2 regions of the Stenotrophomonas sp. T8 genome follow, and region 1 is predicted to be linked to the other one. Evidence: riboswitches for the same ligand, from Rfam matches in the RefSeq annotation. Region 1 holds a riboswitch; the other holds the start of a gene.
What was found. Region 1 has a riboswitch for thiamine pyrophosphate ahead of thiC (phosphomethylpyrimidine synthase ThiC). Riboswitches for the same ligand answer to the same signal wherever they lie in the genome.

Region 1 (15,652 bases):
ACGGTGCACTCTCCTATCCGTATCCGATCGGATACCGGGGGCTGGATTTCGCTGCTGTTCATTTTCTGCTACACAGTAGAGACAGGTCCCGGGCAGTGTTTGCCTTCGATACCGCCCCGTCCTGGGAACAGCGAAAAGCCAGACTCCGCACAAAGCATCGGCGCATACCGCAAAAACAATCGAGCGCGCGAATACTAGCCTATGCAAGTTACCTCGCCTATCGCGTGGTCGACATCAGGCTCTCTCTCGCCGACGCATTCACATAATTTGCGACATCATTCGCGCCCTTTCGGGCGCGAAATTTTTATCTGGCGTTCATTTTCACATGCGCCGCAACATGGTCAATCCGACCAGCCGCGAAACCACCAAAGCCACGTACATCACGCCGGAAAACTGCTCCAGCATGACCAGTGCGCGTGCCTGTGGATGCAACGGCACGACGTCACTCAAGCCGACGCCAGACAGCAAGCTGAAGCTGAGATAAAGCAGCTCCATCCAACTGCGCTGCGCGCCTCCGCCGGTGCCCTGGAAGCTGCCCGGGTACCACTGCTGGCATACCGCGAATGCGAACGCAAATGCCCATGCAAGCAAGGTGAATGTCGCGCCTGCGGCGAACAGTTCGTCGCGGGTGACCTTGTGGTCCTGGAGCATGTAGGCGATCAGCGCGCCGGCCGTGTAGAAGTACAGCAGGCTCTCCAGCAACTGCGCGGTGGTCAGCAATGCGCTGCGGTCGAGCAATGCACCGGCCAGCGAGAACACCACCGACGGGAGGGCCAGCACCAGTGCCAGCCAGGTGCCCAGCGGGCTGCGCTGCACCACCCACAGCGCCAGGCCCAGTACCGCCATGCCGAACATGCCCAGCGCCGCGCGGCCGGCAGCGGTGTCATCCAGCGCGGGGTACAGCAGCACCGCGATCAACTGGGCACCCAGCAGCCAGGCCGAAGGATGACGGCGGGCGATGGCCAGCCAACGGGTGGTCATGGCAACAGGCATGGTGTCCTTTCCCCAGGGTGATGCGCGGAGCATAGCCGGGAGAGGCGCGATGAGCGGTGGTGCCGGCCGCTGGCCAGCACGCTTCCCGGCCCCCGCACAACCGGCTGCCGGCCAGCGGCCGGCACCCGGCTACTCGTCATCCCTGGTGGTAGACCTCTGCGCCAGCCGCGCGGAACTCCTCCGACTTCTCCTTCATGCCGGCCTCGGCGTAGTCACGCACATCCTGGGTGATCTTCATCGAACAGAAGTGCGGGCCGCACATCGAGCAGAAGTGGGCCAGCTTGTGCGCATCCTTCGGCAGCGTCTCGTCATGGAACTCCTTGGCCTTCTCCGGATCCAGCCCGAGATGGAACTGGTCCTCCCAGCGGAACTCGAAACGCGCCTTGCTCAGCGCGTTGTCACGCACCTGCGCACCCGGGTGGCCCTTGGCCAGGTCGGCCGCGTGCGCGGCAATACGGTAAGCCATGATGCCGTCGCGCACGTCCTGGCGGTTAGGCAGGCCGAGGTGCTCCTTCGGCGTCACGTAGCAGAGCATGGCCGTGCCGAACCAGCCGATCATCGCCGCGCCGATCGCGCTGGTGATGTGGTCGTAGCCCGGTGCGATATCGGTGGTCAACGGCCCCAGCGTATAGAACGGCGCCTCGCCGCACTCACGCAGCTGCTTGTCCATGTTCTCCTTGATCAGCTGCATCGGCACGTGGCCGGGGCCCTCGATCATGGTCTGCACGTCGTGCTTCCAGGCAATCTTCGTCAGCTCGCCCAGCGTTTCCAACTCACCGAACTGCGCGGCGTCGTTGGCATCGGCGATGCAACCCGGGCGCAGGCCATCGCCCAGCGAGAAGGTCACGTCGTAGGCCTTCATGATTTCGCAGATCTCTTCGAAATGCGTGTAGAGGAAATTCTCCTTGTGATGCGCCAGGCACCACTTGGCCATGATCGAGCCCCCGCGGCTGACGATGCCGGTCACCCGCTTGGCGGTGAGCGGCACGTAGCGCAGCAGTACGCCGGCGTGGATGGTGAAGTAGTCCACGCCCTGCTCGGCCTGCTCGATCAGGGTGTCGCGGAAGATTTCCCAGGTCAGTGCCTCGGCGCGGCCATCAACCTTTTCCAGCGCCTGGTAGATCGGCACGGTACCAATGGCCACCGGCGAGTTGCGGATGATCCATTCACGGGTCTCATGGATGTGCTTGCCGGTGGACAGATCCATCACCGTGTCGCCGCCCCAACGGATCGCCCACACCAGCTTTTCCACTTCCTCGGCGATGCCGGAAGATACGGCGCTGTTGCCGATGTTGGCGTTGATCTTGGTAAGGAAGTTGCGGCCGATGATCATCGGCTCGCTTTCCGGATGGTTGATGTTGTTGGGCAGCACCGCGCGGCCGCGCGCGATTTCATCCCGCACGAACTCCGGGGTGATGATCTTCTGGATCGAGGCGCCGAACGCCTCGCCCGGATGCTGCTGCAGCAGGCCCGCATCGCGGATCGCTTCCAGCCGCTGGTTCTCGCGGATGGCAACGAACTCCATTTCCGGGGTGATGATGCCGCGGCGCGCGTAGTGCATCTGGGTGACGTTCGCGCCTGCCCGTGCACGACGCGGCAGGCTGCGCGCGGGGAAGCGCACGGCATCAAGCTTCGGGTCATGCTCGCGATCACGCCCGAACGACGAACTCAGGCCTTCGAGCTGCTCGGTATCGCCACGTTCCTCCACCCAGCCGCGACGCAGTGCCGGCAGGCCGGCGGACAGATCGATACGCACGCCCGGATCGGTGTAGGGGCCGGACGTGTCGTAGACCGTGACCGGTGCATTCTCTTCGCCGCCGAACAGCGTCGGGGTGCGGGTCAACGCGATCTCCCGCATCGGCACCTGCAGATCCGGGCGCGAACCGGGCACGTGGATCTTGCGTGAGCCGGGAATGGGCCGGGTCACGGATTCGGAGAGTTGCTGGGCCTGTTGCTGCAGGGCGGAGAGCTGTGCGTTCATCGGGCATCGTCCAGGAAGGTCAGGGACGAAGCGGCGGCGCACTGCGACCGCGCCCGGACGGTCCTTGGGCGGAGTCCGGGAATGGCTGCATTGCAAAGCTTCCCTACGCCGGTATGAGCCGGATCAGGTTCCAAGGGACTGTCTCAACCGTGGCCACATGGCCGCGGTACCCCCGCTTCTTGGCGTGCATTAGAGCATAGACCGCCCGCCTCCGGAGTTGCCCCCAATCGCCGTTCGTTAACGGAATCATGACGTCCCGTTCAGTAACGTGCACGCGCATCGTGTCGCTGCGACCGGTGCTTCCCTTGCCGCCCCTGCGGCCCCTGCCCGGTTCCGCTGTATACCGCCGGCCCTTCGCTGCAAGCTCTGCTCGCTCCCCTCAATCCCTTGATCGGAGAAGCTCCTTCATGGTGTTTCGTGTTTCCATCGCACTGGTTCTGATGCTGGTGCTGCTTGCCGGTATTGCACCCGGCCCCTTCAATACCGTGGTGCAGAGCATCCTCGGCGAGCTCATCCGCGGCATCGGCTGGCTGTACCTGCTGGTCGTGTTCCTGGCCCTGGTATTCCTGATGTACCTGGCCTTCGGTCGCTTCGGCAACCTGCGCATCGGCGGCGAAGACGCCGAGCCGGAGTTCTCGCGGGCCAGCTGGATGTCGATGCTGTTCGCCGCCGGCATGGGCATCGGCCTGGTGTTCTGGGGCGCCGCCGAGCCCATTTCGCACTTCAGCAAGCCACCGGAAGGGCTTGCTCCGCAAAGCCTGGACGCGGCACGCGCCTCGATGCGCTATGCATTCTTCCACTGGGGCCTGCACCCGTGGGCCATCTACGCGCTGATCGGGCTGGCAATGGCCTGGTTCCAGTTCAACCGCAACGGCCGTGGCCTGGTCAGCGACATGCTGCAGCCGATCATCGGCCGCCACCATCGCGGCTGGATCGGTCGGGTGGTCAACATCGCTGCAGTGGTCGCCACCGCGATCGGTGTCGCGACGACGCTGGGCTTCGGCACCATCCAGATCGCCGCCGGCATCGAGCGCGTGTTCGGCGTGCAGGCTACCGTCCCAGTGCAGATGACCATCATTGCCGTCGCCTTCGTGCTGTATATGGCGTCCACCGCCAGTGGCGTGGAGCGGGGTGTGAAGTGGCTGTCCAATTTCAACCTGGCGTTGGCTGCCCTGCTGGCAGCCATCCTGCTCGTGCTGGGGCCGACCGGCTTCATCTTCGATACATTCACCACCACGCTGGGCTCCTACCTCAACCAGCTGGTGACAATGAGCCTGCGCATGTCACCGTTCTCCGGCAGCACCTGGGTGGCGGACTGGACAATCTTCTACTGGGCCTGGTGGATCTCGTGGGCACCGTTCGTGGGCTCATTCATCGCACGCATCTCGCGCGGCCGCAGCGTGCGCGAGTTCGTGATTGGCGTAGTGCTCGCGCCGACGCTGCTGGGCTTCTTCTGGTTCGCGGTGTTCGGCGGCACCGCGCTGTGGGCACAGATCTTCGGCCATGCCGACCTGGTGCAGGCGCTGGGCAATGGCTACGAGACGGTGCTGTTCACGCTGTTCGACAGCATGCCGCTGCCGTTGCTGCTGTCGTGCATCGCACTGGTACTGCTGATGATCTTCTTCGTAACTTCGGCCGACTCGGCGGTACTGGTTCTGGCCAGCATGTCCACTGACGAAGCAGGCGATCCTCCGTTGAAGCGCAAGCTGGCCTGGGGCATCGCGGTGGCGTTGATCGCAGCGGCGTTGCTGCTGGCCGGTGGCCTGGATGCACTGCAGGGCATGATCACGATTGCGGCGTTGCCATTCGCGCTGCTGATGGTGCTGGTGATGGTGTCGCTGTACCGCGTGCTCGACCAGGAGTACACGCGTGAGCGACGGCAGGCGCAGCGCCAGCGGCACATGATCGATGCGTGGATCGCACGCGAGATGGCGGCGCAGGAGGAGACGCAGGCCGAGGCCGCACGCGCGCACGATCAGGATTGAGGGTGTTTTGCAGCCTGCGGCTGCACCGCTTTTTCAAGCAAGTGCAAGTGCAAGTGCAGAAGCCAAGGCGGCTCTGGGCTTCTGCTTGCTTGACGGGGAGGGGGCAGATGGCGGGACACGCCGCAAGTACGTCCCTGTAGGCTCGGCCACGGCATCCATGCCGTGGACGGTCCCGCCATCTGCCCCCTCCCCGCCTCCGACGATCTCCCAGTGACGGCAGTAGATCCACGCCATGCGTGGATCAGGTGTATCGGAAAACAAGAAGGGGTCGGATCCGTTTTCCTTCGGAAAACGGATCCGACCCCAACCCACAGCGCGCGGCTGTTGCTGTTGCCTTTGCTCTTGATCTTCTTCCTTCTCTTCCGTGGCTGACGCGCACGGAAATTTTCGGGGGGCGTGCGGGTGGGAGTGGCGGGGGTATCCGCGCCATGGATGGCGCGGCTAAGCCTACAAGGACGTATTTACGGCGTCCCCCGACACTCCCACCCGCACGCCCCAGCGCATGAACCTGCTCCAGCGCTCAGCCGCGAGGGGGCTCAGCCCGGTGGCCGGTAAACCTCAGTACCCCGCCGCCTGCCCATCCTTTCGGCTCTCCGAAGCCCCGTAGTAAACCCCGGTCTCGGGATCGCGCATGATCGCCTGGTAACCGCCATACGGCCCATCTGCGAACACGATGCGATGCCCCTTGCGCATCAGCGCACGCACTGTTTCATATGGGAAGCCGGTTTCCAGATTCACTTCACCACCGTCGGTCATCGCCGTGGCCTGGCCGGTCGGCTCGGTCGAGCCTTCATGCTGGATGCGCGGTGCGTCACCGGCTTCCTGCAGGTTCATGCCGAAGTCCACCAGGTTCATCACGATCTGCGCATGGCCCTGCGGTTGCATCGCACCGCCCATCACGCCGAAGCTGGCATACGGCTTGCCACCCTTGGTGATGAACCCCGGAATGATCGTCTGGAAGGGGCGCTTGCCCGGTGCGTATCCGTTGGGATGGTTCTTCTGCAGCACGAACATCTCGCCGCGGTCCTGCAGGATGAAGCCCAACCCCGGCGGCGCCATGCCGCTGCCCATGCCGCGGTAATTGGACTGGATCAACGAGACCATCATGCCGTCGGCGTCGGCCACGGTCATGTAGATCGTGTCGCCTTCCTCCAGCTGCTTCGGTGTGCCTGGCTGCACTTCCTTCAAGGCCTTGTCCATCGAGATCAGCGCCCGGCGCTGCGCGGCGTACTCCTTGGAGATCAGCTTCTGCACCGGCGCCGGCTGGAATGCCATGTCGGCGTAGAAGCGCGCACGGTCGGCGAAGGCCAGCTTCTTCGCTTCGACGAACAGGTGCACGTGCTCGGGTGAGCCGAACGGGATCTTCGAGAAATCGTAGCCTTCCAGCACGTTGAGGATCTGAAGCGCAGCGATGCCCTGGCTGTTGGGTGGCAGCTCCCAGACGTCGTAGCCACGGTAGTTGCTGCTGACCGGCTCGACCCATTCACCGTGGTGCTCGGCCATGTCCTGGTAGCTCAGGTAGCCACCGTTGGCCTTGAAGTAGTCACCGATGGTGCGGGCGATCTCGCCCTTGTAGAAGGCGTCGCGCCCGCCGTCGGCGATCTTCTGCAGGGTGCTGGCCAGGTTCGGGTTCTTCCACATCTCGCCCTTGCGTGGAGCATGGCCGTTGATCGTGAACTGCTCCTTGAAGCCCGGGTACTGCGACAGCTTCGGCACCGAGCGATCCCAGTAGTAGGCAATCACCTCGGCCACCGGGTGCCCTTCGCGGGCGTAACGGATGGCCGGCGCCAGGTTGTCGGCCATCGGCTTGCGGCCGAAGCGATCGTGCAGGGCGAACCAGCCGTCGACCGCACCGGGCACAGACACCGGCAGCGGGCCGGTGGCCGGGATGTCCTTCAGGCCGCGGCGCTGGAACTCGGCCAGGGTGAGCGATTTCGGCGAGCGCCCCGAGCCGTTGTAGCCATAGAGCTTCTGCGTCTTCGGGTCCCAGACGATGGCGAACAGGTCGCCGCCGATGCCGTTGCCGGTGGGCTCCATCAGGCCCAGCGCTGCGTTGGCCGCGATGGCGGCATCCACCGCCGAGCCACCGCCCTTCATCACGTCCAGCGCGATCTGGGTGGCCAGCGGCTGCGAGGTGGCGGCCATCGCATGGGGGGCGATCACCTCCGAACGGGTCGCGAAGGTGTGGCCGGTGATGCGGTCGGCGGCGATGGACAGTGCAGGCACGGCAGCCAGCACGGCGGCGGCGAGCAGGGAGCGGGCAAGGCGTCGGGACACGGTCGGGTTCCGGTGGAAGGCTGATCGCCTGATCTTCGCCGCTGCGACCTTCCTACGGTATCGGGCAGAGGTCATGGACGTTGATCCTGGGTTAGATGCGGAGGAAGCCAGAAAGCCGCCGGATTCCGCGCAAAAACCGCTCTGAAAAGAGTGAATTCGGGTTCACTGAAACACTTTCAGCGGCAACCATCCTTGTGCCGCAAGCGATTTAGCTGGACTCACTGGAAACCGATAAAAAAACTGTCGTGAGGGTTGACACCGCCAAAACGCCTGTGTTTCTCTCGATCGCATGTTGCATCACAACACGCCACCGCGAACCCACATTGAAGCCGCCGCCATCGGCGCCGCCTCGCTGCGTTCGATTCTTGTGCTCGTACTTATTACCCAACCCACAGGTGCGGGACGAGCCAGCGTGTAAGCAACAGACACACCGGAACTCTTCAAAAACCCGCACCCGCCCCGGTGCGGGTTTTTTCATTTCAGAACCTGGTTTCAGACGCAACCACCATGACCAACGCTCATCGCACAACCCGGACCTGCAGCACCATGCCTCGTGGTGGCTGTGCCTGTGCGATGCGCGGCGCCCCCTCCACCGCTTTCCCCTGACCGGCCGGCACGTCACCTCGACGACCGGCCGTTCTTTTTTCTTCCCACCGCAAGGAACCTCCCCCATGAGCACCAACGACCTGCCCCAGACCAAGATCGCCGTCGTCGGCTACGGCAGCCAGGGCCGCGCCCACGCACTGAACCTGCGCGAATCCGGCTTCGACGTGGTGGTAGGCCTGCGTCCGGGCGGCCCGACCGAAGCCAAGGCCCAGGCCGATGGATTCACCGTGGTGGCGCCCGCCGATGCGGTGAAGGACGCCGACCTGGTCGCCGTGCTGACCCCGGACATGGTGCAGAAGAAGCTCTACAACGATGTGCTGGCGCCGAACATGAAGCAGGGGGCGTGCCTGCTGTTCGCCCACGGCCTGAACGTGCACTACGGCATGATCGAGCCGCGCGCCGATCTGGACGTCGTGCTGGTCGCGCCGAAGGGCCCGGGTGCGCTGGTGCGCCGTGAGTACGAGATCGGCCGTGGCGTGCCGTGCATCTGGGCGGTCTACCAGGACGTCAGCGGCAAGGCCGCGCAGCATGCCCAGGCCTATGCGGCCGGCCTCGGCGGTGCCCGCGCCAACCTGATCCAGACCACCTTCAAGGAAGAGACCGAGACCGATCTGTTCGGCGAGCAGGCGGTGCTGTGTGGTGGTGCGTCGGCGCTGGTGCAGGCCGGTTTCGAGACCCTGGTGGAAGCCGGCTACCAGCCGGAGATCGCCTACTACGAAGTACTGCACGAGCTGAAGCTGATCGTCGACCTGTTCTATGAAGGCGGCATCTCGCGCATGCTGGAATTCATCTCCGAGACCGCGCAGTACGGCGACTACGTCAGCGGCCCGCGCGTGATCGACGCCAGCACCAAGGCGCGCATGAAGGAAGTGCTGAAGGACATCCAGGACGGCACCTTCACCAAGAACTGGGTGGCCGAGTACGAAGCGGGCCTGCCGAACTACAACAGGTTCAAGCAGGCCGACCTGGAGCACCCGATCGAGAAGGTGGGCAAGGAACTGCGCGCCAAGATGGTCTGGTTGCAAGGACAGGCCGCGTAACCGCGCGGCCCTCCCCCACCCGCTTTGCAAGGTTCCCCCATGAACTCTTCCACACACCGCAGCGCGCCGCCCAACGGCGCGCGCTGGCTGACCCAGGCGCTGGAGGCCGAAGGCGTCCGCACGCTGTTCGGCTATCCCGGCGGCACCATCATGCCGTTCTACGACGCGCTGGTGGATTCGTCGCTGAAGCACATCCTGGTACGCCATGAGCAGGGCGCGGCGCTGGCCGCCAACGGTTTCGCCCGCGCCAGCAACCAGGTGGGCGTCTGCGTGGCCACCTCCGGCCCGGGCGCGTCGAACCTGGTCACCGGCATCGCCGATGCGATGCTGGATTCGGTACCGATGGTCTGCATCACCGGCCAGGTCGGCACGCCGCTGCTGGGCACCGACGCCTTCCAGGAACTGGATGTGTTCGGCCTGACGATGCCGATCGTCAAGCACAGCTGGCTGGTTCGCAGCGTCGATGACCTGCCGCGCGTGGTGGCCGATGCGTTCCGGATCGCCCGCGAAGGTCGCCCCGGCCCGGTGCTGATCGACCTGCCCAAGGACGTGCAGCTGGCCGACGCCAGCCATCTGCCGGCGCATGCGCCCAGCAGCGTCGAACCACCGCCGGCGCCGGCCGAGGCCGCCATTGCCGAGGCCATTGCCGCGCTGGCCGCGGCCGAGAAGCCGGTGGTCTACGCCGGCGGTGGCATCGCCCTGGGCGACGCCGTACAGGACCTGCGCGACTTCGTCGAGGCCAGTGCCATCCCCACCGTGATGACGCTGCGCGGCCTGGGTGCACTGCCGGCCAGCCATCCGCAGTCGCTGGGCATGCTGGGCATGCACGGCACCCGCGCGGCCAACATGGCGGTGCAGGAAAGCGACCTGCTGCTGGTGCTGGGCGCACGCTTCGACGACCGTGCCACCGGCAAGCTGGCGGAGTTCGCACCGTTCGCCCGTGTCGTCCACATCGATGCCGATGCGTACGAGATCTCCAAGCTGCGCAGTGCCGATGTCGCCGTGCCCGGCAATGTCGGCCATGCCATCCGCGCCCTGCGTGCGGCCTTCCCCTCGCCCAAGGCCCACCAGGAGGCGTGGCGCAAGCGCTGTGCGCAGCATCGCGATCGCTTCGCCGCGCGCTACGACGCACCGGGCCAGCACATCTACGCGCCGGCCCTGCTGAAGCGCCTGAGCGAGCTGGCCCCGGCCGATGCGGTGATCGCCTGCGACGTTGGCCAGCACCAGATGTGGGTGGCCCAGCACTGCCGCTTCAACCACCCGCGCAATCACCTGACCAGTGGCGCGCTGGGCACCATGGGCTTTGGCCTGCCGGCCGCGATGGGTGCGCAGTTCGCCTGCCCCGATCGCACCGTGGTGCTGGTGTCCGGCGACGGCAGCTTCATGATGAACGTGCAGGAGCTGGCCACCATTGCCCGCTGCCGCCTGCCGGTGAAGATCGTGCTGCTGGACAACAGTTCGCTGGGCATGGTGCGGCAGTGGCAGGAGCTGTTCTTCGCCGAGCGCTACAGCGAGATCGACCTGTCCGACAACCCGGACTTCGTGGCGCTGGCGCAGGTGTTCGGCATTTCCGCCACCCGCATCGACGCGCGGGATGACGTCGAGGGTGGCCTGGCCGCGCTGCTGGCCGAACCCGGCCCGGCACTGCTGCACGTGGCCATCGATGCACGCGCCAACGTATGGCCGCTGGTGCCACCGAACACCGCCAACAGCACGATGCTGGAAAGCAACCCCGCCCATGCCCGCCAGGAGATCCCCAATGCACTACCGGCTTGACCTGGTGCTGCACCCGGCCGAAGGCGCGCTGTTGCGCGTGATCGGCATGGCCGAGCGCCGTGGCTTCGCGCCGCGTGCGATCAGCGGTGCGCCGGTGGCCGCCGACGATGGCCGCTGGCACCTGCAGCTGGTGGTGGATGGCCAGCGCCCGGCGGAAACGCTGTGCCGGCAGATCGAGAAGATCTACGACTGCGTGTCCGTGCAGGTCACCGCCGTGGAAGGAGCATCCGTATGAACACCCGTACCGTAGTGACCACGGTGCCGGTACGGAGGCGTCTTCTTCGCCGCCCGTGCCCGCATGCGGCGGTCGCCTGCACCCCGCTGGTGGCCCATGCCGGCCGCTGATGCCAGCCAGGAAAGCGATGTCGGCGACGTAAGCGTCGCCGACGTACTGGCGGCGCAGGCCCGGCTGCGCCGCTTCCTGCCGCCTACCCCGCTGCACCATGCCGAGCGCTTCGGCACCTGGCTGAAGCTGGAGAACCTGCAGCGCACCGGGTCCTACAAGGTGCGCGGCGCGTTGAACGCGCTGCTGGCCGGCCGCGAGCGCGGCGATACCCGGCCGGTGATCTGCGCCTCGGCCGGCAACCATGCCCAGGGCGTGGCGTGGGCGGCCTACCGCCTGGACGTCCCGGCCATCACCGTGATGCCGCATGGCGCACCGGCCACCAAGATCGCCGGCGTCGCTCACTGGGGCGCCACCGTGCGCCAGCATGGCACCAGCTATGACGAGGCCTACGCCTTCGCCGTCGAACTGGCACAGCGCCATGGCTACCGCTTCCTGTCCGCGTTCGACGACGCCGATGTGATTGCTGGCCAGGGTACGGTCGGCATCGAGCTGGCCGCGCACGCGCCGGACGTGGTGATCGTGCCGATCGGTGGTGGCGGACTGGCCTCAGGCGTTGCACTGGCGCTGAAATCACAGGGCGTGCGCGTGATCGGCGCCCAGGTGGAAGGCGTTGACTCAATGGCGCGCGCCATCCGCGGCGACGTGCGCGAGATCGCCCCCGTCGCCTCGCTGGCCGACGGCGTGCGGGTGAAGATCCCTGGATTCCTGACCCGACGCCTGTGCACCTCGCTGCTGGACGACGTGGTGATCGTGCGCGAAGCCGAACTGCGTGAAACCCTGGTCCGGCTGGCACTGGAAGAACACATCATCGCCGAGGGCGCCGGTGCGCTGGCGCTGGCAGCCGGCCGCCGTGTCGCTGGCCGCCGCAAGTGCGCGGTGGTGTCCGGCGGGAATATCGATGCGGGTGTCCTGGCCGGCCTGCTCACCGACATCCGGCCGCGCCCGCCGCGCAAACCACGGCGACGGCGTAGTGAAACCCCACGCTCGCCCGGCAAGGCCAGCGCCCTCGCGTCCCCCACCTCTTCCCCTTCCCCCCTGCAAGCCGCCGCACCCGCTGTCGAGGAGATTTCCCTGTGACCACCATCGAACGAATTACCACCCCGCGCATCCGCATCTTCGACACCACCCTGCGTGACGGCGAGCAGTCCCCCGGCTGCAGCATGAGCCCGCCGCAGAAGCTGGTGATGGCGCGTGCGCTGGACGAACTGGGCGTGGACATCATCGAGACCGGCTTCCCGGCCAGCTCGCAGTCCGACCGCGAGGCGATGGCCCTGATCGGCCGTGAGCTGCGCCGCCCGAGCCTGAGCCTGGCCGTGCTGTCGCGCTGCCTGCAGGCCGATATCGAAACCTCGGCGCGTGCCCTGGAAGCTGCGGCCAACCCGCGCCTGCACGTGTTTCTGTCCACCAGCCCGCTGCACCGCGAACACAAGCTGCGGATGACCCGCGAGCAGGTGCTGGAATCGGTACGCAAGCATGTATCGCTGGCACGCTCGTACATCGACGATGTCGAATTCTCGGCCGAGGATGCCACCCGCACCGAGCTGGACTACCTGATCGAAGTCTCGCGCGTGGCCATTGCCGCCGGCGCCACCACCATCAACCTGCCCGACACCGTCGGCTTCACCACGCCGGAAGAGATCCGCGCGATGTTCCAGCAGGTCATCGCCGGCGTCGCCGATGTGCCGAATGCCGCCAACGTGATCTTCAGCGCGCATTGCCACAACGACCTGGGCCTGGCCGTGGCCAACTCGCTGGCCGCCATCGAAGGCGGCGCGCGCCAGGTCGAGTGCACCATCAACGGCATCGGCGAGCGTGCCGGCAACTGTTCGCTGGAAGAGATCGCGATGGTGCTGAAGGTACGCCAGGCCTTCTACGAGCAGGACAGTTCGATCAACACCCCGCGCATCGTCGGCACTTCGCAGCTGCTGCAGCGCCTGGTCGGCATGCCGGTGCAGCGCAACAAGGCCATCGTCGGCGCCAATGCCTTCGCCCACGAATCGGGCATCCACCAGCACGGTATGCTGCGCCATCGCGGCACCTACGAAATCATGCGCCCGGAAGACGTGGGCTGGGAGGATTCGCAGATGGTGCTGGGCCGCCACAGTGGCCGCGCCGCCGTCGAAGCGAGGCTGCGCGCGCTGGGCTTCTGGCTGGACGAAGACGAACTGAAGCTGGTGTTCGAGCAGTTCAAGGGCCTGTGCGAACAGCAGCGCGTGGTGACCGATGCCGACCTGCAGGCGCTGATGCAGGGCGGCGGCTCCAACGCACAGGGCTACCGCCTGGCGTCGATGACCATCAGCGATGTCGGCAGCCGCGCCAACGCGCTGGTGGAACTGTCCGACCCCGACGGCAACCGCGTGGCCGAGACCGCGCAGGGCGACGGCCCGGTCGATGCGCTGTTCGGCGCGCTGTCGGCCGCCACCGGCGTACAGCTGATGCTGGACAGCTACCACGTGCACAGCGTGGGCATCGGCGCCGATGCGCGCGGCGAGGCCAACCTGAGCGTGCGCCACGACGGCGTGGAGTACGACGGCACCGGCACCAGCAAGGACATCATCGAAGCCTCCGCGCTGGCCTGGCTGGACGTGGCCAACCGCCTGCTGCGCCAGCGCCACGCCGCCGCCCACAGCAGCACCGACGTTCCCACCCCCGCAACCGCCTGAGGAACCCGAGATGAGCGCCTTCGACACTCCTACCGCAGCCGCTGGCCAGCAGTGGAACGCCCAGGACTATGCGATCGATGCCGGCTTCGTACCGTTGCTCGGTGGCGCGGTCGCGCGCCTGCTCGATCCGCGCGCCGGTGAGCGCATCCTCGACCTGGGCTGTGGCGACGGCGTGCTCAGCACCGAACTGGCCCTGAGCGGCGCGCGCATCCACGGCGTGGACGCGTCGCCGGAACTGGTGATCGCCGCCCGTGCACGTGGCGTCGACGCGCAGGTGATGGACGGCCACGCGTTGTCGTTCGACAGCGAGTTCGATGCGGTCTTCAGCAATGCCGCATTGCACTGGATGGGCAACCCGGACCGCGTGCTGGAAGGCGTGCGTCGCGCGCTGCGCCCCGGTGGCCGCTTCGTCGCCGAGTTCGGCGGCCATGGCAACGTGGCCACGATCGTCGCGGCGGTACAGGCCGCACGCGTGGCCCACGGCCATGGCGCCAGCACCTTCCAGTGGTACTTCCCGAGCGCCGATGCCTATGCCGACCGCCTGCGCCAGCATGGCTTCCAGGTGCAACTGACCGAATGCACGCCGCGCCCGACCCCACTGCCGACCGGCGTAGCCGGCTGGCTGCGGGTATTCGCCGCGCCGCTGCTGGATGACCTGCCCGCCGAGGCCCGCGCCACCGTGCGCGAGGCGGCCACCGCGTTGCTGGCCGACCTGCCACGCAATGCCGCCGGCCAGCCGCTGGCCGACTACGTGCGCCTGCGTGTGCTCGCCCGCCGTCGCTGACTTGACCGTTCCGCTTTCTTTACTGATGTTCGCTATCTCGTACTTCTGCCAGGCATACGCATGACTTCCGCACCCCGCACCCTGTACGACAAACTGTGGGACGCCCACGTGGTGGTTCCCGAATCCGAGAGCGCGCCCGCCGTGCTGTACATCGACCTGCACCTGATCCACGAGGTGACCTCGCCACAGGCATTCACCGAACTGCGCGAGCGCGGCCTGGCGCCGCGCCGCCCGGACCGCACCAAGGCGACGATGGACCACTCCACGCCGACCTTGCCGGCTGCGGCCGACGGCACGCTGCCCTACGCCAGCGCCGCTTCCGAGGCACAGGTCGCCACCCTGGCGCGAAATTGCGCCGAGCACGGTATCGAACTGTTCGACATGGCCTCGGACAACCGCGGCATCGTCCACGTCATTGCGCCGGAACAGGGCTTCACCCAGCCGGGCATGACCATCGTCTGCGGTGACAGTCACACCTCCACCCACGGTGCATTCGGCTCGCTGGCCTTCGGCATCGGCACCAGCGAGGTCGGCCACGTGCTGGCCACGCAGTGCCTGCTGCAGCGCAAGGCCAAGACCTTCGCGATCACCGTTGACGGTGCGCTGGCACCCGGCGTCGGCGCCAAGGATGTGGTCCTGCACATCATCGGCGTGATCGGCGTCAACGGCGGCACCGGCCACGTGATCGAGTTCCGTGGCAGCACCATCGAAGCGATGGACATGGAACAGCGCATGACCCTGTGCAACATGTCGATCGAAGCAGGTGCACGCGCCGGCATGGTCGCGCCCGACCAGGTCACCTTCGACTTCGTCGCCGCTACGCCGCGCGGCCCCAAGGGCGCCGACTTCGACGCTGCCGTGGCGCGCTGGCAACAGCTGCGCAGCGATGATGGCGCGCGCTTCGACAGCGAAGTGCACATCGACGCCGCCGACATCCGCCCGACCCTGACCTGGGGAACGCATCCGGGTACCGCGATCGCCGTGGATGCGCCGATTCCCGCCGCCAACGATGCCGCCGCACAGAAGGGCCTGGACTACATGCACTTCCAGGCCGGCAAGGCGCTGGCGGGCACACCGGTGGACGTAGTGTTCGTTGGTTCGTGCACCAACGGCCGCCTGAGCGACATGCGCGAAGTCGCACAGGTGCTGCGCGGCCGTCGTGTCGCCGAGCGCGTGCGCATGCTGGTGGTACCGGGCTCGG
Region 2 (15,652 bases), 1.0 Mb from region 1:
TGGCTCTACTGTGGATGGCCAGCGCACAGCCCGGCCATCCGCATCAACGAACCGGCGCCACCTGCGGTTCGCGCGCGGCCGCGCTCCATGCGCGCAGGCCGAACACGGCCAGGCCGAGGAAGAACACGTACAGCGCGGCAGTCACATGCAGCGACTTGAACAGGTACGCACCCACATAGACCACGTCCACCGCGATCCACACCCACCAGCAGGCCACATGGCGGCGTGCCTGCCACCACTGGCCGACCAGGCTCAGTGCGGTCAGCATCGCGTCCAGCCACGGCAGCGCGGCATCGGTGAAGGTGTGCATGGCCGCACCCAGCGCCACGCCACCGCACAGGCCGAAGGCCAGGTCGCGCAGCAGCTTGCCTCGCGCCAGTGGCACGATGCGGATGCTGCCCTCATCGGCGGCGTGCTGGCGCCAGTTGAGCCAGCCGTAGACCAGGAAGCCACCGAAGGCGACCTGCAGCAGCGTGTCCGAGTACAGCTTGGCCTCGGCGAACACCAGGCCATAAAGCGTGACCGACAGCAGGCCCACCGGCCATGCAGACAACCGGCGCCGTGCCATCAGCCAGACGCCGAGCACGCTGCACAGCGCGGCGGTCCACTCGAGCACGACGCCGTTCACAGCGCGAACGTCACCGACAGGCGCGCCTGTCGCGGTGCGCCGGGGAACAGGTAGTAGTCACCGCCGCTGCTGCCGGTGTCACGCCAGTAGAAGCGGTTGAACACGTTGTCCACCGACAGGTTCCAGGTCACCGCACGCTCGTGCAGCCGGTGCTGGAAACGCAGGCCGGCATCGAACACCGAGTAGTCCGGCGCGCGCACGGCGCCGTCGGCGCGCGCCACGTTGGCACCCGCATAGCGCCAGCCGCCAGTGACATCCAGGCCCTGCACGAACGGCAGTGCATAGGCCACGTGCACGCTGGCACGCACCTTCGGCACGTTCACCAGCTGATGGCCTTCATAGGTGGGCGTGCCGGTATCGCGCGCGCGCGCCTGCAGCACGCTGGCGCTGGCCACGATCTGCAGTGCATCGGTCAGCTGGCCGTTGGCGGTCAGCTCCAGGCCGGTGTGGGTCTGCGTGCCTTCCTCGACGAAGGTGTAACCCACATCGCTGTTGTCGGGCTTGGCGTACTGGTACGGCTGCGAAATGCGGAACACCGCCGCACCCAGGGTCAGCGCTTCGACCGGCACGTACTTCACGCCCACTTCCAGCTGGCGCGACTGTACCGACGGCAGGAAGGTGTCGGCGTTGCTGGTCCAGAACGGCGCTTCCTGGCCCAGCGAAATGCCGCGCACGTAACTGGCGTAGGCGTTGAGCTGGTCGGTGGCTTTCCACACCACCGCAGTCTGTGGCAGGAAGCGCGACAGGCGGCTGTGCCGCTGCGGGATGCCGCGCTTGTCGTAGGCGCGCTCGTCCAGGCGGACGAAGCGGCCACCGGCCAGCCACTGCCAGTCGTCACCGAAGCTGATCCGGTCCAGCGCGAAGAACGCGGTCTGGCGACTGTCCAGGCGCCGTGCGGAGGGGCCCGGCATCTTCGGCGACGGCGCGAACACCGGCACCGGTGCCTCGTGGATGTTGCTGGTGCCGACGTACTCGTTGACGCTCGGGCGCCTGTCCACGGTGCGGCGGAAGTAGTCGGCACCGACGGTCAGCTGGTGGCCGATGCTGCCGGTCTCGAAGCGGCCACGCAGTTCGGCACGGGCCTGCTGGTTCTGGCGGGTGTCGTCCGGGCTGCGGTAGTCGTAGATGTCATAGTCGCCGTTGGGCGCGAAGTAGTTGCCCGGCACGCTGCCATCGGCACATTGCGCGGCGTAGTAGCAGCCGTAGGCGAAGGCGACGTTGTCGTCGATCACCGAGCGGCTGTGGCCGACCGAGACGCGCGACTGCCAGGCCTCATTGAAGTCGTAGGTGTGCAGCGCGGTGATGTTGGTGCTGGCGATATCCACCGGGCGCTGCCACGGCTGGTAGCCGAGCAGATGCTCGCGGTCGACACCGCGCGGCAGGTCACGCGCGCCCAGCAGCTGGTAGCCGGACACCGAGCGCTGCGCGCTGGTCTGGTAGTTGGCATCCACTTCCAGCTTGCCGCGCTCGCCGATCAGCCAGTCGGCGGCCAGCGAGTAGAAGTTGCGGCGGCCATCGGCATGCTCGACGTAGGAATTGCTGGAATCCCATGCGGCATTCAGGCGCAGGCCGAAGCGCGGGGTGATCCAGTGGCCGACATCGATGGCGACGTAGCGCGAGCCTTCCGAATCGGTGCCGAGCGTGGCGGTGCGCACTTCGGCCGGGCGCTTGCCGATGTAGTTGATGATGCCGCCCGGCGCCATCACCCCTGCCGCCAGGCCGGCTTCACCCTTGAGGATCTCCACCGACTGCACGTTCTCCAGCGCCAGGCGCTGTTCGCCGGCGATGGACAGGCCGTTGAAGCGGTAGCCGGTGGCGGCGTCCAGGGCGAAGCCGCGGATGGCGATGTTCTGGTAGTAGCCCACCGGCGCGTAGGCATCACCCAGCGAGGCATCATTGCTGGCCAGCTCGGACAGCGAACGTAGCTGGCGGCGGTCGAGATAGTCGCGCTCGAGCACGTTCACCGAAGCCGGCGTGTCCTTCCAAGAACCGCCACCGAAGGCGTTCACGCGCGAGGTATCGGCCTTCGGCTTGCCGGCCTGCACGCGCACCGCCGCCAGTTCGGTCGGCGAGCGCTCGGCGCCGGTGGCAGCCGCATCAGGGGATGCCTCGGCCTCGCTGGCGTGCAGCGGCAGCGCAGCGCAGAGGGCGAGGGAGAGCAGGGTGGGGCGCAGGCAGCGGTTCATTCGGTTCGTCTTCGGACAACAAGGGAGACGAAGCGACGGCGCGCAGGTGCACTGACCCATGACGGGGGTGTGGCTGCGGCTCAAAGCTCCCTACGCCGGTGCAAACCGGATCAGGTTCCAAGGGACTCTCTCAGCCTGGCAGATCCAGGCACCCCCGCTTCAGGTGACCATTTCACTACAAATGGTACGGATTTGCGAGCGCCACCCAGGGTCAGATCCCTTTCCTGCGGAAAGGGATCTGACTCCAACGCTGCGTCAACCGGATCACGCGGCGGCGTGCAGGGCCTGCAGCAGTGCCTGCCCCGGGGCGGCATGGAACCACGCCGGATGGCCAAGCATGAAGGGCTGCCACGCCACGTCGGCATTGGCGGTCGAGCCGGTGACGCCCTCGAAATACTCCACTTCGGACAGTGCGAAGTCGAAATGCACCATCGGCAGCAGGTCGGCCAGCAGGTGCACGCGTGCCGCCGACAACGGCAGCACCTCGCGGTAGCCATCGAGCAACGCCAGCGCGATATCGACGCGCACGGCCTCCATGCCGCGCGCCAGCTCCAGCCATGCCACGGCGTTGCGCTCGATGGCGGTGGCCAGGTCGAACAGTGCGCTGGTGGGCGAGGCCAGGCCGAAATCCAGCACGGTGCTGACCTGCCCGTCGCGCCACAGCAGGTTGGAGACATGCCAGTCGTTGTGCGCCCACAGCCGTGGTTCGTCGCGCAGGCGCTCGGCCAGGCCCGTGTGCCACGGCAGCACGTCGTGCTGCAGCTGCGCTTCCCACGGAATGCGCTCGAGATAGCGGGCCAGGCCGGGGCGCTCGTGCAGCCCTGCCTTGATTGCCGCCACCGGATCGTCGGCGCGGATCAGATCATCGCGCGCGACCAGCAGATGGGTGCTGCGCTGGGGCGCGCGGTAGCCGTCGGCAGCACGGTGCAGCTGGGCCAGCATGCGTCCGGCTTCACGGGCCTGCGCGACGTCGGTCAGCAGCGACCACGACACCGCGTCGCGGTACAGGTCGTCGCCTACGCCGACGTCGTGCAGTTCAAACGTCCATTCGCCGTGTTCGACCGCGGTGTGACCATCGGTCGCTGCCAGCACCTGTGCCACCGGCACGCCAGCAGCGTCGAGATGGGCGATGAAGCGGTGTTCTTCTTCCAGGCAGGCCGCGTTGCGCACGCTGTGGTGATGGCGCTTGATGAACACCGCGCCGCGCGTGCCATCGACGATGGCGGCAGCCGACAACGGCCGCGGGCTGTGCCAGCGCGGTTGGCTGCCGCTGTGCAGCTGCGGATAGCACTGCCGCAACCACGCGATGTCCGCCGCGCTGATCGGTGGCCAGTCGGCAGCGACCTCGTCGTTGTTGAGGCCCTGCACGCGGTGGGAGGAAGACGTCATGCCGCAGCCCGAGAGGGGAAAGTCACATCCAAGGCTGCGCATTCAACGCCATGCGCGCGGCCAACGCAAACGGGCGGGTCATCGACCCGCCCGTCCCTGCCATCGGCAGGGTAACGCCACCGTGCCGCTTACCAGCCGCGATGGCGACCGCGGTCGTGGTAGTAGCGGTTGTCGTAGTAACGCTCGCGCTGCCAGCGGCGGTCGTCGCCACGGTTGTAGTAGCCGCTGCGGTAGTAGCCACGATCGTATCGGCGGTCGTAGCGGTTGTCGTAGTAGCGATTGTCGTAATAGCGACGGTCGCGGCGGTCGGAGGTGGTCAGATTGCCGATTGCGCCACCGGCCACGGCACCGCCGACGGTGGCCGCAGGGTCGCCGTTGGAGAGCAGGTTGCCGGCCACGCCACCGACCACGGCGCCGACCAGGGTGCGCTTGTCCTTCCTCGACATCGCGCTGGCATCGCTGGCCACGGCGACACCGGCAACCAGTGCCAGGGCCATCGCCAGACCACGGAAGCTGAGTGTGGAAGTACTGAGCATGTTCGTTCTCCTGTGAGGTGCATGCCACGCTGGGCAGGGAGGGCGCGGGGCGCCCCGGCTGCCGTGATGTCCACGCTGGCGTTCCAACATTGCCGGAACATTGCCTGGTGCACCGAGCGGCTTGCGCATTCATCTAGCGGCAGGCGGCATGAAGCAAGGCTGAAAGCGGCTGCGGCCGCTCAGCTGGCGGAAAGGAAAAGGGCCGCGGAGGTGGCCCCTCCCTTCTCTGCCAAGGCGTTGGCATGTCCGACGCCCATCGCTTTCTGGGCCTGCCGCGCCTGCTCCTGCGGGGTCTCCTGCTGCGGCTGCAGCACGTCAGGCGCGCTCTGTACCGCACCGCTGCGAAGCGCCAGGCTCTGCCCGCTGGCGGCCCGCGCCTCCACGGTGACGCGGCTGGCGGCCGGACATGCGCCGGTCGATTCCTTCGACCTCGCATTGTTGCCGGTGCGATTATGTGAATCGCGTCTCATATTTTCCCGTCACGCAGATAGTCGAACAATTCGGCATCGCCCTTCAGCCCCAGCTTGAGCATCGCATCGCCCTTCTGCCGGCTGATGGTGCTGACGCTCTTGTGCAGCAGCAGCGAAATCTCCTTGACCGTCATGCCCGTGCCGAGCAAGCGCAGCACCTCCACCTCGCGCGGGGACAGCGGCTTGCCGTCGCCCTCGCGCATGCGCCAGCTGCCGGCCGCCTCCACCCGTTCGCGCAGGCTGCGGCTGATGTAGGGCTGGCCGCGGTAGACCGACTGGATGGCCTGTGGCAGTTCGTCCATCGACGAACTCTTGTCGACCAGGCCGAGCACGCCGCTGTCGAGCACCATGCGCAGGATCGCCAGGTTGCTGGAGACGCTGAGCATCAGCACGGGCAGGTCGGGATGGCGGCGGCGGATCATGCCGATCATGGCGAAGCCGTCGGCCTGCGGGCTGCCCGGCATGGAGTAGTCGGTGACCAGCAGGTCACAGGGCTGGCTGGCGAGCAGGGTCATCAGCGCCTGCGCGCTGTCGGCCTCGCCGACCACGCGGCCGACGCCGCTCGACTCGATGACGGCGCGGGTACCGATACGGACCACGGGGTGATCGTCTGCGATGATGATGCGCAAGCTCATGCTCTAGTATGGCCATCGGGCACGCCGGACCGCGACCATCGCGGTCCCTGGCAGGATTCTAGGAGATCGACGCAGATGCGTAGGTGGGCTGTTCGCGGGCTGCTCCTGCTGCTGGCGGTGCTGGCGCTGCCCGTGGCCCAGGCACAGCCGGCCCCTGGCCTGCTGCCGCTCAGCCCGTTGCAGCGCGAATACCTGGTGGCGCATCCGACCATCGTTGTCGGGCAGTATGACAGCGGCTGGCCGCCCTTCGAGTCCCTCCGTGATGGCGAGCAGGTCGGGCTGGGACCGGACTACCTGTCGCATCTTGCTCGCCAGCTCGGTGTGAAGGTCGAGGCGCGCCGCTATCCGGACTGGACATCCGTGCTGGATGCGGCATGTCGTGGCGAGATCGACGTGGTGATGAATGTCGGCCTCAGTGCTGACCGCACCCGCTGCATGGTCTATACCGCCGCCTACAGTGAGGCGCCGCTCGCACTGGTGGGCCGGCCCGATGACCTGCGTGCCTCCGACATGCCGGATCTGGATGGGCTGAGGGTGGTGATCGAACAGGACTTCCTGACCGGTCCGCAGGTGCGCGCCCGATTCCCGCGTGCCCGCCAGCTTGTCGCAAACGACACGTTGAGCGCATTGCAGATGGTCAGAGACGACAAAGCGGACGTCTACATCGGCAATGCCTTCGTCGCCACCGAGCTGATTGCCAGCCGGCGCCTGCAGGGCGTGGCGCTGTTGCGGCCAAGCGACCTGCCCCCTGAACGGTTGCACTTCGGCATTCCCAACAGCAAGCAACCCCTGGCCGAAGCCCTGGACCTGGCGCTGGCCGCGACCAGCCAGGCCCAGCGCGATGCCCTCGCACAACGCTGGTTGTCACCGCCGCACTGGTCGGCATCGGCGCAGCTGGCGCTGAGCCAGGCCGAGAAGCGTGTGCTGGAGCAGCCGCTGATGATCGGTTTCGCGCCGAATGCCGCGCCCCTGTCGTTCACCGGCGAGGATGGCCGGCCCAGTGGCCTGGCCAGCGAGTACCTGCAGCGCCTGATGCAGGCCGGTGCCAACCTGAAGGTCGAGAACAGCCACGACTGGTACGAGGTGCGTGAGAAGGCCCGCCGCGGTGAACTGCAGGCGGTGATGGGCATACCCGTTGATTCGCGCTACCTGGGCCCGGACTGGGTGTTCAGCCAGCCCTTCATCAGCGTGCCGAACGTGATTGTGGTCAGGAGCGATGGCGAGTCGCTGCTGGGCCTGGCCGACTTGCAGGGCAAGCGCGTGCTGCTGTCCGACCCGGAGCGCGTGCGTGGCTATGTGCAGCAACAGGCGCCGCAGGCCCGGATCATTGCTGCGCGGAGTGCCGAGCAGGCGCTGCAGCGCCTGCTTGAGGGTGAAGCCGATGCCTATGTCGGCAACCTTGCCGTGGTCGATCACCTGCTGCGCAGCCGTTTCCCGGGGCGGATGCAGGTCGCGGCTCCGGCCGGTTTCAACGACCAGCTGGCGCTGGCAGTGGATCGCCGCCATGCGGCCCTGGCCACGACCTTCGATCGCCTGCTGCTGCAGATGACCCCACGCAAGCGCGAGGCGCTGCGCAGCGCCTGGCTGGCGGTGGAGTACCGCAATGGGGTCGACTGGAGCAATCTGCTGCGGTGGGGCGTGCCCGTGCTGATGGTGCTGCTGACCGCACTGCTGGTGCATGGCGTGGGCCATTGGCGGCTGCGCCGTGAGGTGGCAGGACGCCGCCAGCTGGAGCAGCGCCTGGCCGAGGTGACCGACAACCTGCCGGCGGTGGTCTACCAGGCCCGCCGCGATGCCGATGGCACGCTGAGCTTCCCGTTCATCGCCGGCGACCTGCCTGCGTTGTTCGGCATCACCCGGCAGCAGGCCGAACAGGATGCGAGGGTGTTGCTGGAACGCGTCGAGCAGGAGGACCGCGCGCGCATCCTGCATTCCATCGAGCAGGCCGCGCACCAGTTCGCGCCGTTGATCCTGGAGTTCCGCCTGCGCAGCGACGGGGAAGGCGTGCGCTGGGTGCGCAGCCAGGCCCATCCCTACGCCGCCGAAGAAGGCGCGGTGATCTGGAGCGGGTACTGGGTGGATGTAAGCGAAGCCCGGATGCAGGCCGATGCACTGGCGGCGGCGAAGGCGGACGCCGAGCAGGCCGCTGAGGCCAAATCGCGTTTCCTGGCCACGATGAGCCACGAGATCCGTACGCCGATGAGCGGCGTGCTGGGCATGCTGGAGGTGCTGGCGCACTCACCGCTGGACAGCGAGCAGCAGCGCATCCTCGGCGTGATCGAGGATTCGGCGCAGATGCTGCGGCAGATCCTCGACGACATCCTCGATTACTCGCGGCTGGAAGCGGGTGCACTGCGCCTGGAGCCGGTGCCGCAACCGCTGCGGCCCCTGCTGGAAAGCGTGTGCCGGTTGATGTCGGCGCAGGCCAGTGCACGCGGGCTGGAGCTGCACGTGCAGATCGACCCTCAGCTGGCGGCAGCGCACGAAGTGGATGGCGTGCGCCTGCGCCAGATCGTGTTCAACCTGCTCAGCAATGCCATCAAGTTCACTGCACGCGGCGAAGTGCGGCTGCAGCTGGAGGTACTGGGCCCGACCGCCGAAGACGGCAGCCAGCCGCTGTGCCTGAGCGTCACCGACACCGGCACCGGGATCGCACCGGAACAGCTGCGGCACCTGTTTGCGCCGTTCACCCAGGCCGGTGCCTACATCCAGCGCGACCATGGTGGTACCGGCCTCGGCCTGAGCATCTGCCAGCGCCTGGTGCAGATGATGGGCGGCGAGCTGGAGTTGCACAGCACGCTGGGCGAGGGCACCCGCGCCGAGGTGCGGCTGGCGCTGGTGGAGGCAGGCAGGGGTGACGTTGAAGCGCTGGTTGCGGAGCAGGAGCAGGCGGCGCTGCTGCCGCCGGCGCTGCGCGAGGCACGCGTGCTGGTGATCGAGGATCACCCGACCAACCAGGCGATGATGGCGTGGCGGCTGCAGCAGCTGGGCGTACCCCATGTGCTGCTGGGCGATGGCCAGCAGGCACTGGACCGCTTGTCATCGGAGGCCTTCGATCTGGTCATTACCGACTGCCGCATGCCGGTACTCGACGGCTTCGGTTTCACCCGCCTGCTGCGCGAGCGCGAGGGCCGTACCGGCCAGCCGCGGCTGACGGTGCTGGCGCTGACCGCCAGCGTGCTGGACGACGATGCGCGCCGCTGCCGCGAGGCCGGCATGGACGAGGTGCTGGCCAAGCCGCTGTCGCTGGCCACGCTGCGCACCGCGCTGCTGCGCTGGCTGCCGCAGGCACAGGGTCAGTCGTTCGATGCGCCCGTGCAGGAGACTGTCGCCGACGACGCTGAAGTGCTGCCTGATCTGGCCACCCTGCAGCAGCGCTATGGCTCGCGCGCCGTGGCCGAGCAGCTGCGCGACAGCCTGCTGCAGGCCAGTGAAAGTGATCTGGCGGCGGTGCAGCGCGCCGTGCGGGCCGGTGACCGCGAGACTGCGGCGCTCCACCTGCATCGCCAGGCGGGCGGTCTGGGGGCGATCGGGGCAAGCGCACTGGCCGGGCAGGCCAACGCGCTGGTCGAGCGCCTGCAGGATGCGACCGAGGCCGATCCGGCACCGGTGTTCGCCGCTGTAACGGCGTTCGTGGAGCGCCTGCAGCACCAGCTGCAGCGATTGGGTCACTGAGCCGACTGCTGTTGCAGGTAGGCGATCACCAGCGCGCGGCGTTCGGCGCTGGGAAAGGCGTTGTACATGCGCGTGCCGGGCACCACGTGGGTGGGCGACTGCAGGAACGCGTCCAGGGTCTGCGCGCTCCAGGTGATGTCGGCGCGACGCATGCCGTCGGAATAGCCGTAATCGGGCAGGCTGCCGGCGCGACGGCCGATCACGCCGTGCAGGTTGGGGCCGAAGCGGTGGATGCCGCCAGGCTGCACGGTGTGGCAGCCTGCGCACAGTTCGAACGCGCGCTGCATGGCCTGCTGCCGGGCCTGTTCAGGCGTGGCCGGCGCCGCAGGCGGGCGCTGGCAGGCCGTGGCAAGCAGGGCCACGGCAACGGTGGTGAGCAGGCGGGAGGCACGCATGGGCGGGCAGGATAGCGGTGCGGTGGAGCGGCCGGGCTGCGACACGTGGTCGCAGCCCGGGGCGATCACATGCCCGAGTAGTTCGGGCCGCCGCCGCCCTGCGGGGTCACCCAGACGATGTTCTGGGTCGGGTCCTTGATGTCGCAGGTCTTGCAGTGCACGCAGTTCTGCGCGTTGATCTGCAGGCGCGCGTTGTCGGCGTCGCCGACGAACTCGTACACGCCGGCCGGGCAGTAACGGGCTTCGGGACCGGCGTACTCGGCCAGATTCACCTTCACCGGAATGCTCGGATCCTTCAGCGTCAGGTGGCTGGGCTGGTTCTCGTCGTGGTTGGTGCTGCTCAGGAACACCGAGCTGAGACGATCGAAGGTCAGCACGCCATCGGGCTTGGGGTAGGCGATGCGGGTGTGCTGCGACGCCGGCTCCAGGCAGGCGTGGTCCGGCTGGGTGCGGTGCAGGGTCCACGGCGGGTTGCGCACGCCCAGCTTCGGCAGCAGCCACTGCTCCACGCCGGTCATCAGCGTGGCAACGGTCTGGCCCTTCTTGAACCACTGCTTGAAGTTCTTGGCCTGCTGCAGTTCGGTGAACAGCCAGCTGGCTTCGAACGCCTTCGGGTAGGCGCTCAGTTCATCGTGCTGGCGATCGGCGGCCAGCGCGTCGAACGCGGCGTCGGCGCACAGCATGCCGGTCTTGATCGCGGCATGGCTGCCCTTGATGCGGCTGGCGTTGAGGTAGCCGGCCTCGCAGCCGACCAGCGCCCCCCCGGGGAACACCGTCTTCGGCAGCGACAGCAGGCCGCCGGCGGTGATCGCACGGGCGCCGTAACCGATGCGGGTGCCGCCCTCCAGGTGCTTGCGGATGGAGGGATGGGTCTTGAAACGCTGGAACTCCTCGAACGGGCTCAGCCACGGGTTCCTGTAGTCCAGGCCGACCACGTAACCAATGGCGACCTTGCCGCCGTCGGCGTGGTACAGGAACGCGCCGCCGTAGGTGTCGCTGTCCAGCGGCCAGCCAGCCGCATGCACCACCAGGCCCGGCTCATGCCTGGCCGGGTCGATCTGCCACAGCTCCTTGATGCCGATGCCGTAGGCCTGCGGGTCCTTGCCTTCGTCCAGTTTGTAGCGGGCGATCAGCTGGCGACCGAGGTGGCCGCGCGCACCTTCGGCGAAGATCGTGTACTTGGCGTGCAGCGCCATCCCACGCTCGAAGGCCGGACCGATGCTGCCGTCCTTCTCGATGCCCATGTCGCCGGTGGCCACGCCGATCACCTCGCCGTTGTCGCCGTACAGCACTTCTGCAGCGGCGAAGCCCGGGAAGATCGCAACCTCCAGCGCCTCGGCCTGCTGCGCCAGCCAGCGGGTCACTTCGCCCAGGCTGATGATGTAGTTGCCTTCGTTGTGGAAGCACTCCGGCAGCAGCGCGTTGGGGGTGCTGCGCGCGCCGGTCTCGCTGAGGAACAGGAATTCGTCGCGGGTGACCTTCTGCTTCAGCGGAGCGCCGCGCTCGGCCCAGTCCGGGAACAGCTCGGTCAGCGCGCGCGGATCCATCACCGCGCCGGACAGCACGTGCGCGCCCGGCTCGGAACCCTTCTCCAGCACGCATACCGACAGCTCGCGGCCGGCTTCGATCGCGCGCTGGCGCAGCCGGATCGCGGTGGCCAGGCCGGCGGGGCCGGCACCGACGATCACCACGTCGAATTCCATTACTTCACGCGGGGGCAGGGCGTTGGCTTCAGCGCTCATCGATTGCATGACTCGTGGGTAGGGCCGGCATCGGGGCCACCGGCGGTGCCTGGGAATCGCGCGTGCGGCCACGGGCGAAACGGTTGTTTGAATGTGTCAGGGTACCGGTACGCGCGTGATCGAGCTAGATCAGCGATGTTCACACCACGATTGCTGCATTGCAGCGTAGTGCTGCAGCTCTGGTGGGTGCCGACCTTGGTCGGCACGCTCTGCCCGGATGACCGACAATGGCCGGGTCCTGACTGCGCGTGAGTGCCATGGCTTTGCATCCGTACGATCTGTTCGATGTCCGTTCCCTGCTCAACGAGGAAGAGCGCGCAGTGCAGGAGAGCGTCGCCCGCTTCACCAACGAGCGCGTGCTGCCGATCATCGGCGATGCTTTCGACCAGGCCCGCTTCCCCGACGAACTGGTGCCGGAGATCGCCTCGTTGGGCCTGCTGGGCGCGACCCTGCCGACCGAGTACGGCGGCGGTGGTCTCGGCGCGGTCAGCTATGGCCTGATCTGCCAGGAGCTGGAGCGCGGCGATTCGGGCCTGCGCAGCTTCGTTTCGGTGCAGAGCTCGCTGTGCATGTATCCCATCTACGCGTACGGCAGCGAGGAACAGCGCCAGCAGTGGCTGCCGGCGATGGCACGCGGCGAACTGATCGGCTGCTTCGGCCTGACCGAGGCGCACGGTGGGTCCGACCCGGCCAGCATGAAGACCCGCGCGGTGCGCGACGGCAGCGACTGGCGCATCAGCGGCAGCAAGATGTGGATCACCAGCGGCCCGGTGGCCGACCTGGCCATCGTCTGGGCACAGACCGAGGACGGCATCCAGGGCTTCGTGCTGGAAAAGGGCATGGCCGGCTTCACGACGCAGGAGATCAAGCACAAGATGAGCCTGCGCGCGTCGCTGACCGGCGCGCTGTTCTTCGATGACGTGCGCGTGCCCGACAGCCATCGCCTGCCGAACGTGAAGGGCCTGAAGGGGCCGCTGGGCTGCCTGACCCAGGCCCGTTACGGCATCAGCTGGGGGCCGATCGGTGCGGCGATTGCCTGCCTGGATGAAGCGCTGGGCTATGCCAAGGAGCGCGTGCTGTTTGGTCGTCCGCTGGCGGCCACGCAGAGCGCGCAGATCAAGCTGGCCGAGATGGCCCGCCGCATCACCACCGCGCAGCTGCTGGCCTTGCAGCTGGGCCGGCTGAAGGAAGCCGGCCAGCTGCAGCCGCAGCAGGTCAGCCTGGCCAAGTGGAACAACTGCCGCATGGCGATTGACATCGCCCGCGAGTGTCGCGATCTGCTCGGTGGGGCCGGGATCACCACCGAGCACGTGGCGATCCGCCACGCGCTGAACCTGGAATCGGTGATCACCTACGAGGGCACCGAGACCGTGCACCAGCTGGTGATCGGCCGCGAACTGACCGGCATCAACGCGTTCTGAGTGCACCGGTAGTGCCGGCCGCTGGCCGGCATTGCGGGTAGGGTGGGCGGCAAGGGACGCCTATCCGGAGATGCAAGCTGAATGAAGAACAATTCCGCTGTGAGGCAGCTGTTGTGCCTCCCGCTGCTCTTCCAAGCCTCCGTGCTGCAGATGGCATGGGCAGGCAACAGGGATGGGGCATGGGCAGGCAGTTATTCGCAGGCGAGCGATCTGTGTACCGAACCGGGCAGCGGACGTAGTTGCCGCGATGGGTTCAGGGACAGCCTGTCGATTGTCGAAGAATCACTGGGCTATACGGTTGAGCTGCACAGTACCCAGGCGATGCAGCACGTCTGCTCCTTCGTGCTGCATATGAAGCCAGAAGGCGGAAAACTGATTCATCAGTCCGAACCAGGCACAGTGGCTATCGAGAAACATGCAGGTGTACTGAGAGTCTCATCCGGCGGGATCGACCCGACGGCAACGGGCTTGGGCATGTGCGGTGCGCATGCCGATATTGATGGCCTGGAGTTTTCTTCTGTGGGCAATCGCACGCGTTCCGGACAACGCGATGGCGCGCGCCCCTGATTGATCCAGGCGGAACGCATCCACGCATGGCATGGATCTACTGCGCGGCTGTCGGGTCCGCCTTGAAGCGAGCCGAGCACCGCAGGTCCGGCGGGGGCGAAGAGGCGCGGGTGTCTGAGCGCAGCGAGTTCCGCGCCGTCCCCCGGCGGGCCGAGGAGCGCAGGGTACCGGTGCGCAGCACCAGCTCGCAGACGGCGGCGCGTTTCTTTTGGTTACTTTTCTTTCCGCGCGGAAAGAAAAGTAACGCCCATGAACGCATGCGCCCGCCACAGCAACAATCAGGCAGAAGAGAGACGCGTGGCGCTACGCGCCACCGGCAAACCCATGCTGCCGCCACGCCTCGTACATCACCACCGCAACGGTGTTGGAAAGATTGAGGCTGCGGTTGTCCGGCCGCATCGGCAGGCGCAGGCGGCGGCCATCCGGCAGTGCATCGAGCACGTCCTGCGGCAGGCCACGGCTTTCCGGGCCGAACAGAAACGCATCGCCCTCTTCAAAGGCCACGCTGTCGTAGCGCACGCTGGCGCGGGTACTGAGTGCGAACAACCGATTCGGTGCGATCCGCGCCAGCGCGGTGTCCAGGTCGGGGTGCACCTGCAGGCGCGAGTACTCGTGGTAGTCCAGCCCGGCGCGCTTGAGCTGCTTGTCTTCCAGTGCGAAGCCAAGCGGCTCGACCAGGTGCAGCTGCGCGCCGGTGTTGGCACAGAGCCGGATCACATTGCCCGTGTTGGGCGGGATTTCCGGTTGGAACAGGATCACGTGGAACTGGGGCGCGGCATTCATCGGCGCAGTGTACCTGCGACGACCGCCGCCTTTACGGCGCACGCCCTGCGCGGGGCAGGGCGGCACCGGTTACGGGCGCAGCAGGACCTGGGCGGTTTCGGTGGCCAGGGCCTGCAGGTCGGCGGCGCTCGGACGCACCTGCAGGGCCGGCAGGTTGACGATGACCGAGTTGGCGACGTTGGTGGCGGCGGCAGCCAGGGTCGCGGCGTAGCGCTGGGCTTCCAGTTCGGCGGCCAGGGCGACGCGCTGTTCCAGGCTCGGGCGCACTTCCACCGAGGCCAGCGTGGTGATCGGCATCGCGGCGGCGACCGGGGCGGCGACGTAGCCGTTGCGCTCGGCCAGCTGGTCTGCGCTCGGGCGCACTTCCACGGTGGCCAGGGTCGGGATGCCGCTGGCCTGTTCCCAGGCCTGCTGGGCCAGCTGGTCGGCGGCCGGGCGAACCTGCACGGTGGACAGGGTCTTGATGGATTCGGAGGCCTGCACCGACGAAACAACCGCGGTGCCGGCGATCAGGGCGATGGCGATGGCAATGGTCTTGGCGTTCATGACGGGGCCTGTTTAGTGTTGGTGAGCAGTGGTGTGGTAGTAAGGTAGTACACCAATTCTGGGCATGCAAGAGAAATTTTCTATTTCCTGCATTTGTTCAGTCTTCAGTCAGCTTTTGTCTGAAGCCCTTCCTGGCGCAGGAAGTACCAAGCAATCCGCGTGCCAACTTTTAGTTGTTGATTTGCAAGGCTTTTATGTGGTCCCGAAAGTGTCCGGTGGGCGGACACCTGTCCATTCGATAAGCCGCGGACACTGTCCGGACGCCTTCAGCCGGCGTCTGTGACGTTTCAAGAGCGCCCCTGGGCGTCGGGCTGGATGGTCATCTGGGCAAACACCCCCAGTGACTGGCGACCGATTCCGGCCGCCGCGCGCGCAGGCTAGGATCGGGGTTCACCTTCGTGACCAAGGATCCGGATATGTCTCTCGCCCTTCGCCCGCGCGCTGCACTGCTGGCTGTCGCCCTCAGCACCGCCCTGGGCACGCTTGTGCCTTCCCATGCGCTGGCGGCCAAGCCGGCCGCACCGGCCAAGGTCGATATCCCGTACGAGCAGTTCACCCTGCCCAACGGCGTGCGCGTGATCGTGCATACCGATCGCAAGGCGCCGATCGTTGCGGTCAACGTCTGGTACCACGTGGGCAGCAAGGACGAGCCGGCTGGCCGTACCGGCTTCGCGCACCT

Region 2: it holds a riboswitch for thiamine pyrophosphate, as region 1 does, so the genes downstream of both, ACSDHM_RS19700 (TonB-dependent receptor) here and thiC (phosphomethylpyrimidine synthase ThiC) in region 1, are expected to answer to the same signal.

What each region holds. Positions count from the first base shown of each region.
Region 1 is NZ_CP195329.1:3,267,358-3,283,009, forward strand. It holds gene ACSDHM_RS15180 (winged helix-turn-helix domain-containing protein) at 1-62, opposite strand, end outside; gene ACSDHM_RS15185 (ion channel) at 322-993, opposite strand; gene thiC (phosphomethylpyrimidine synthase ThiC) at 1,130-2,974, opposite strand; TPP riboswitch at 3,057-3,158, opposite strand; gene ACSDHM_RS15195 (BCCT family transporter) at 3,382-4,959, shown strand; gene ggt (gamma-glutamyltransferase) at 5,518-7,236, opposite strand; gene ilvC (ketol-acid reductoisomerase) at 7,908-8,882, shown strand; gene ilvG (acetolactate synthase 2 catalytic subunit) at 8,922-10,658, shown strand; gene ACSDHM_RS15215 (ACT domain-containing protein) at 10,642-10,893, shown strand; gene ACSDHM_RS15220 (threonine dehydratase) at 10,990-12,081, shown strand; gene ACSDHM_RS15225 (2-isopropylmalate synthase) at 12,078-13,667, shown strand; gene ACSDHM_RS15230 (class I SAM-dependent methyltransferase) at 13,678-14,451, shown strand; gene leuC (3-isopropylmalate dehydratase large subunit) at 14,512-15,652, shown strand, end outside.
Region 2 is NZ_CP195329.1:4,268,645-4,284,296, forward strand. It holds gene pnuC (nicotinamide riboside transporter PnuC) at 44-616, opposite strand; gene ACSDHM_RS19700 (TonB-dependent receptor) at 625-2,814, opposite strand; TPP riboswitch at 2,885-2,980, opposite strand; gene ACSDHM_RS19705 (phosphotransferase enzyme family protein) at 3,079-4,203, opposite strand; gene ACSDHM_RS19710 (glycine zipper 2TM domain-containing protein) at 4,332-4,739, opposite strand; gene ACSDHM_RS19715 (hypothetical protein) at 4,919-5,209, opposite strand; gene ACSDHM_RS19720 (response regulator transcription factor) at 5,206-5,844, opposite strand; gene ACSDHM_RS19725 (ATP-binding protein) at 5,920-9,519, shown strand; gene ACSDHM_RS19730 (c-type cytochrome) at 9,513-9,914, opposite strand; gene ACSDHM_RS19735 (electron transfer flavoprotein-ubiquinone oxidoreductase) at 9,980-11,656, opposite strand; gene ACSDHM_RS19740 (acyl-CoA dehydrogenase family protein) at 11,914-13,077, shown strand; gene ACSDHM_RS19745 (hypothetical protein) at 13,159-13,644, shown strand; gene ACSDHM_RS19750 (tRNA (cytidine(34)-2'-O)-methyltransferase) at 13,948-14,427, opposite strand; gene ACSDHM_RS19755 (hypothetical protein) at 14,497-14,973, opposite strand; gene ACSDHM_RS19760 (M16 family metallopeptidase) at 15,390-15,652, shown strand, end outside.